One region of the Rhodoferax sp. EU05-FHT12H12 genome, then DNA from elsewhere that is predicted to be linked to it. Evidence: predicted binding sites of a transcription regulator. Region 1 holds the regulator's gene; each other region holds the start of a gene.

Region 1 (2,249 bases):
GCGCCTGTACTTCCAGCAAAGCGGCCTCCAGGTCCACATGCAGCGTGCCATTGCCGGTTCCGGCCACCACCAGGCCGCGCAATGGTGCAACGGTGTCGTCCGGCCGGGCCAGGCTGCGCACCATGGCCCCCGACGCCCCCACGTAATTCATCACAATCTCCACCCGCGGCCAAGCCACCTTGGCCCAGGCCTGCAAGTCCACCGCATGCGACGGGGTTGTGGAGGCTGACACGCCAAACCAACGCACCCGCCCCTCCTCCACCACAGCCAGCGGCCCGGCATCCCCCGAGTCAAACGCGTCCACGCGGTAGGTATGGCACTTCTGCACCAAGCGGGCGCTGTGCACAGCGCCCGCGCACACGACCAGCACCCCCCGCGCCGTGCCATCCAGCGCCACAGCCACTGCGTCCAGCACGTTTTGCGGACCATCAGGCGTCAGCGCTGACGCCGGGCGCATGGCACAGGTCAGCACCAAAGGCTTGGCCTGCAATAGCGCTGGCGGCAGCACTTGCTCCAGGAAGAAAGCGGTTTCTTCCAGCGTGTCAGTGCCATGGGTGATCAGCACGGCATCCACCTCGGCGTCCTGCAGGTGCTGGGCGCAACGCTGCGCCAACACCGCCCACACGGCAAAGCCCATGTCCTTGCTGTCCACCTGCGCCACCTGCTCGGCCACCAGCGTGCGGCCCTGCAGCGCAGCTTGCAGCGGGGCAATATCCTGCAGCAATGACTGCACGCCCACCTGCCCGGCCTTGTAGCCCACATTGTCCGATCCCCGTTCCGATCGGCCTGCAATCGTGCCGCCCGTGCCCAAAACCACCACTTTTTTACCCATATATCACTGCCCCACTTGCATTAATCAAAAAACTGGTTAAAAATACAGTTACTGGATGAGAAAACAGTGTGTACAGACACACAGCCAGCGCCGACCCACCACGAAGGAGTCAGTATGCTTGAAAGTCCCAAACTCACCGCCCGCCAACAGCAAATTCTGGATCTGATCCAGGGCGCCATTGCGCGCACCGGCGCCCCCCCCACCCGGGCGGAAATCGCCACCGAGCTGGGCTTCAAGTCCGCCAACGCAGCCGAAGAGCATTTGCAGGCCTTGGCCCGCAAAGGCGTGATCGAACTGGTCAGTGGCACTTCCCGCGGCATCCGTCTCAAGGGCGAGGTGCTGCGCTCCATGCAAGAGTCGCGCATGAAACAGTTCGCCCTGCCCTTGCCAGGCCTGGCCCAATTGGCCTTGCCCCTGATTGGCCGTGTGGCCGCCGGTTCGCCCATCCTGGCCCAAGAGCATGTGGACCAAACCTACTACGTCGAAAACAGCCTGTTTCAGCGCCAGCCCGACTACCTGCTCAAGGTGCGCGGCATGTCCATGCGCGACGCCGGCATCATGGACGGCGACCTGCTGGCCGTACAAGCCACCAAAGATGCCAAAAACGGCCAGATCGTCGTCGCCCGCCTGGGTGAAGAAGTCACCGTCAAGCGCTTTCGCCGCAACAAGCACCTGATCGAGCTGCACCCCGAAAACCCCGACTACCAGACCATCGTGGTTGAGCCCGGTGAACCTTTCGAAATCGAAGGCCTGGCCGTAGGCCTGATTCGTAACACCATGTTGATGTAACGCAGACAGAAAGCACCCACCATGAATACCGCCCTCGTGATGAAACCCGACTTTCTGGCCCCCTTGCGACTACTGCTGACATGGCTGCTGCCGAGTCCGCCCCAGCGTGCCCCCCGCTACGCCTCAGCCCGATCTACCGAGCATTGCAATGCTCCTCATTTGATAGCTATGCGCGCAGATTCCACGGGGGCTAGAGGCCAAAATTCCTGTAAATCCAAGCCCTTGCGGGTGGTTCGCGTCCTGGAAAGCGGACAATCCCGCTCCGAGGTCGGTCGCATGGTCATCTCGGGGCGCATGGCCGACGTCTGCGCCGAGCTGGACCGTCTGGCTGCCTGCGAAACTGCGTAACAAAAGCAGGGCAAATTTGCCCTGCGCCCGCCCGGGCAGCCAGCATCCCAAGGCACAATGGCAGGCATGAATATTGTGATTCTGGATGACTATCAGGATGCCGTGCGCAAGCTGCAATGCTCCGCCAAGCTGGATGCCTTCCCGGCCAAGGTGTACACCAATACCGTCAAAGGCATGGGTCAATTGTCCATCCGGCTCAAGGATGCCGACGTCATCGTCCTCATCCGCGAGCGCACCCAAATCACCCGCGCCCTCATCGAGAAGCTCCCTCGTCTCAAAC
Region 2 (2,249 bases), on a different contig from region 1:
TACACCGAAATGCCGACATTGAGCGTCGCCACATAGCCACTACCGACATCCCCCGTCATAGCAGCCAACTGACTGGCGTATCCATCGCTGAAAACATTGTCGGTTGCAAACGACATCGCGGCCAAATTCGAGACGCTGGCGCTGTAACCCGAAGTGGCATACACCGCATTGCACGTGGCAATAGGGAATGCGATCTGCGATGTCTTGATGCCGTCACCGGCAGGCGTAGATGTCGCCAACGTCTCGCTGGCGTACACCTCAAAATGCATGTGCGGCATGCGTCCTGAATAACACCCCGGAAAAACGGTCTGAAAGGTGACGCTGCCACTGCTGTCGGTTACCTGCACACCACGCAAATAGTTTTCGCCAGTAACCCCTGCGGAATACATGGAGTACAACCCATCCTGATCGCAATGCCACAGATAAATGGCATAACCCGCCAGCGGTGCACAGCTTGCCTGGGTATTCACCAAAGTTAAGGTTACGTGCAAGGAGATGCCTGCTGCAACCGTGCTGGATCCGATAGTGCTGGTGATGTCGCTGCGCACGATGCCCGACAGCAGCAACGCGTTTACCAGAGTTCCATTCAAGGAGTTTGTTCCATCTCCAGGGTAGGGCCCATTGGTTTCCGACGGTATGACAGCGCAAGCGCTGCCGGATGTACTACTCTCGCCGCCGCATGCAGTCAAGGCCAGCGGCGCCACAACGCCCGTACCCAGCCAGCGCAAAGCCTGCCGACGACTTGCCATGTTTTCAGCCAGCACTCTCATATCTTGAAAAAGTTGCCCATCTAAGGAATGTGCTTCAAGCGCCATAAATCACTTTCTGTGAAACATAGCCTCCAATATGACAACCAATCCAGGAGAAATTAGGCAGGCCCGTGTAAATACACAGCAAAAAATCGGCAGTGGTGCAACCCACTATCATGAGCAGCTTTTGCATACAGAACACGCGTACCAATGGCCGCTAACATGAACCCCGCCCAACAAGAAGCGGTCAATTACCTGCACGGCCCCTGCCTGGTGCTGGCCGGGGCGGGTTCGGGCAAAACGCGGGTGATCACGCACAAGATCGGGCGCCTGATCCAGATGGGCCTGCCGGCCAACCGCATTGCCGCCATCACCTTCACCAACAAGGCTGCCGCCGAAATGCGCGAGCGCGCCAAGCAGCTGATTGGCCGCCCCGCCAAAGACGTGCTGGTGTGTACCTTCCACGCCTTGGGCGTGCGCATGCTGCGCGAAGACGGCGCGGTGCTGGGGCTCAAGCCCCAGTTCAGCATTCTGGACAGCGACGATGTGACCAGCATCCTGAAAGATGCGGGTGGCACGGTGGATGCGGCCACGGCGCGCCAGTGGCAGTGGACCATCAGCGCCTGGAAAAGCGCAGGGCTCACATCCACCGAAGCTCTGGCGCAGGCGGCGGACGACAACGAACGCATCATCGCCACGGTGATGGGCCGCTACGAAGAGCGACTGACGGCCTACCAGAGCGTGGACTTTGACGACCTGATCAGCCTGCCCCTGAAACTGCTGCGCGACTACCCCGAGGTGCGCGAACGCTGGCAGGCCAAGCTGGGCCATGTGCTGGTGGACGAGTACCAGGACACCAACGCCACGCAGTACGAAGTCTTGAAGCTGCTGGTGGGCGAGAAGGCACGCTTCACCGCGGTGGGTGACGATGACCAGTCCATCTATGGCTGGCGCGGCGCCACGCTGGACAACCTGAAAAAGCTGCCGGTGGACTTCCCCACGCTCAAGGTCATCAAGCTGGAGCAAAACTACCGCTCCACCAGTGCCATCCTGCGCGCGGCCAACAACGTGATCGGCCCCAACCCCAAGCTGTTTCCCAAGACGCTGTTCAGCGAGCTGGGCGAGGGCGAACCGGTGCGTGTGGTGGACGCCGACAACGAAGAACACGAGGCCGAACGCGCCGTGGCCCGTATCCAGAGCCTGCGTGCCGAAGGCTTGGCGGACATGCAGGGCAAGCAGTACAAGGAGTTCCGCGACTTTGCCGTGCTGTACCGTGCCAACCACCAAGCCAAGCCGTTCGAAAAAGCGCTGCGCCGGGCCGGCATCCCCTACAAGGTGTCGGGTGGGCAGAGCTTTTTTGACCGCGCCGAGATCCGCGACCTGTGCGCCTGGTTTCGCCTGTGGAGCAACAACGATGACGACCCGGCGTTTCTGCGCGCGGTGACCACGCCCAAGCGTGGCATTGGCCACACCACACTGGGCACGCTGGGCGTGTACGCC
Region 3 (2,249 bases), on a different contig from region 1:
TGGGTCGCGTTGCTCACGTTTTTGACGTACAGCGTGTTTCCCGGTGTGAATGTTTCGAATTTTTCCAGGCAGAAGGTGTAGAACGAATTTTCACCCGACAGGCTGGAGCCATTCACGCTGCTGACTTCTATGGCTGAAAAAGCGCCAGCCAAGGTACCTTTGGGGCTGGTGCTCAGCTTGATGGCATCCCCGGCGACCACTTCAGCTGCTGCAAACTGGGCACCTGTCAAGGCTGCTGCGGCCAGAGCGATGCGGGCGACACGGCCCAGGTTCTTGCGGTTCATCTTGTTTCTTCCCTTAATTAGCCAATACCAAATCTTGGCCAGATTGTTGATGGCGGGCGGGCGAGTGTAAATAGTCCGAACGGACTAAACCCGGGGCTGGAGGCTGTGGCAGAGCCCGCCGGGTGTGGAAAAAGTCACAGAAATGGCCCCCATTTTCAGGGGGGGCCTAAGGCGTCAGACCCAATACGTCGGCCAGGTCGTCGCGCTGTAGCGGCTTGGCAAACGAGCCCAGCACGCGCAGGCCGTCGGACACCGCCACTTCGGCGGCAATCGACAGCATCAGGCTGTCGCCGCCGCTGAGCAGGATCACGCCGCCGCGGTATTGCACCTTGGCCAGGTGGCCCAGGAAATCGAGGCCATCGGTGTGTGGCATCACCATGTCGCAAATCAAAAAATCCGGGGCATGTGGCATCTGGGCCAGTACCTCGGCGCCGGTGCTGCCATCGCGCGCCGTGTGCACCTCGGCTACGCCCAGGCTCAGCAGCATTTCGCGCAGCACGGTGTGGCTGAAATCGTCGTCGTCCACCACCAGCACACGCAAGGGGCTGCTGTGGGGGGCGGGGAGGCGGTGGGTGGTGTCGGCGCGCTGGGCGGCGGCATGGCGGCGGCGCTCCAGGCCCTCCAGTACGGCGGTGAGCACGAACTCGGACAGGGACTCCTCGGTGCCGAGCAGGGACTCAATGTCCGCACGCAGGGCAGCCGTGATGGGAATGGCGGGCAGCGAAGGCAGTTGCATGGGCGAAGTGTAAGGGAATGTTAGTGTTTTTATGGCCATAAAACTGTATATATAACCAGTTATTTGCCATAATTCCAGACCCTGATGACGGGAGTGCGCCACCATGCCTCCAGATTACGCTGAACTGCACTGCCTTTCCTCTTTCAGCTTCCAGCGCGGTGCCTCCCAGCCCGAAGAGCTGGTGCAGCGCGCCCATGCACTGGACTACCATGCGCTGGCCGTGACGGATGAATGTTCGGTAGCGGGGGTGGTGCGTGCGCACGTGGAGGCCAAGCGTCTGGGACTGCCCCTGTTGCCAGGGGCCGAGTTTGTGGTGGCGCTACCTGACGGAGGCCACTTCACGCTGGTGGCCTTGCCGCATAACTTGGCGGGCTGGGGTCAGCTGTGTGAGTTCATCACCGCCGCGCGCATGGCGGCCCCCAAGGGCGAATACCGTGCGGCCTGGCACGAGGCGAACTGGGCTGCACTGCAGGATTGTGAGGTGCTGCTGCAGTTTCATTTTGCTATCAATATGGAAGCTGCTTGCGCAATATCCATAGGGGCTAGAGGCCTATTTGGCCCCAATTGTTGGCTGATGGCCAGTGCCGGGCTGGTGGTGGGGGATGCGCTGCAGCGCGTGCGGGTGCAGCAGCTCTCGGCCCTGAGCGGCTTGCCGGTGCTGGCCACAGGCCAGGTGTATATGCATGTACGTTCGCGCAAGCCGCTGCACGATGTGCTGACCGCCGTGCGCCTGGGCCAGCCCGTGTCGGCCTGTGGCTTTGCGCTGCAGGCCAATGCAGAAGGTCACCTGCGCTCGCGGGCGCGGCTGGCGGCGCTGTTCCCGCCGGACTGGCTGGCGAACACGCTGACCGTAGCGCAGCGCTGCACCTTCAGCCTGGACGAGCTGCGCTACCACTACCCGCTGGAGGCCGTGCTGCCCGGCCAGACGGCGGCGCAGACCCTGCGCCATTATGTGGAAGAGGGGGCTAGTGAGCGCTACCCGGCGGGCGTGCCGCAGGACATCCGTGCGCGCGTGGAGCATGAGATGGCGCTGATCGTGGAGTTGCGCTTTGAGATGTATTTCCTCACGGTGCACGACATCGTGCGCTTTGCGCGGCGCGAACACATCCTGTGCCAGGGGCGGGGCTCGGCGGCCAATTCGGTGGTCTGCTACTGCCTGCACATCACCGAGGCCAACCCGCATGAGACCTCGCTGCTGTTCGAGCGTTTCATCAGCCGCGAACGCAACG

What was found. Region 1 encodes LexA, which represses DNA repair genes until DNA is damaged. Its sites were predicted from a motif close to ACTGTATNNNNATACAGT; they were not measured.
Region 2: the regulator LexA is predicted to act here: its motif matches at 878-895, upstream of AC3WS7_RS09625 (ATP-dependent helicase).
Region 3: the regulator LexA is predicted to act here: its motif matches at 1,063-1,080, upstream of AC3WS7_RS08330 (error-prone DNA polymerase).

What each region holds. Positions count from the first base shown of each region.
Region 1 is NZ_JBYTDI010000001.1:765,272-767,520, forward strand. Features, by position in the region: gene AC3WS7_RS03535 (asparaginase) at 1-832, opposite strand, end outside; gene lexA (transcriptional repressor LexA) at 947-1,621, shown strand; gene AC3WS7_RS03545 (hypothetical protein) at 1,643-1,969, shown strand; gene AC3WS7_RS03550 (D-2-hydroxyacid dehydrogenase family protein) at 2,036-2,249, shown strand, end outside.
Region 2 is NZ_JBYTDI010000003.1:34,182-36,430, reverse strand. Features, by position in the region: gene AC3WS7_RS09630 (dioxygenase family protein) at 1-815, opposite strand, end outside; gene AC3WS7_RS09625 (ATP-dependent helicase) at 960-2,249, shown strand, end outside.
Region 3 is NZ_JBYTDI010000002.1:738,968-741,216, forward strand. Features, by position in the region: gene AC3WS7_RS08320 (PEPxxWA-CTERM sorting domain-containing protein) at 1-284, opposite strand, end outside; gene AC3WS7_RS08325 (YlcI/YnfO family protein) at 451-1,020, opposite strand; gene AC3WS7_RS08330 (error-prone DNA polymerase) at 1,124-2,249, shown strand, end outside.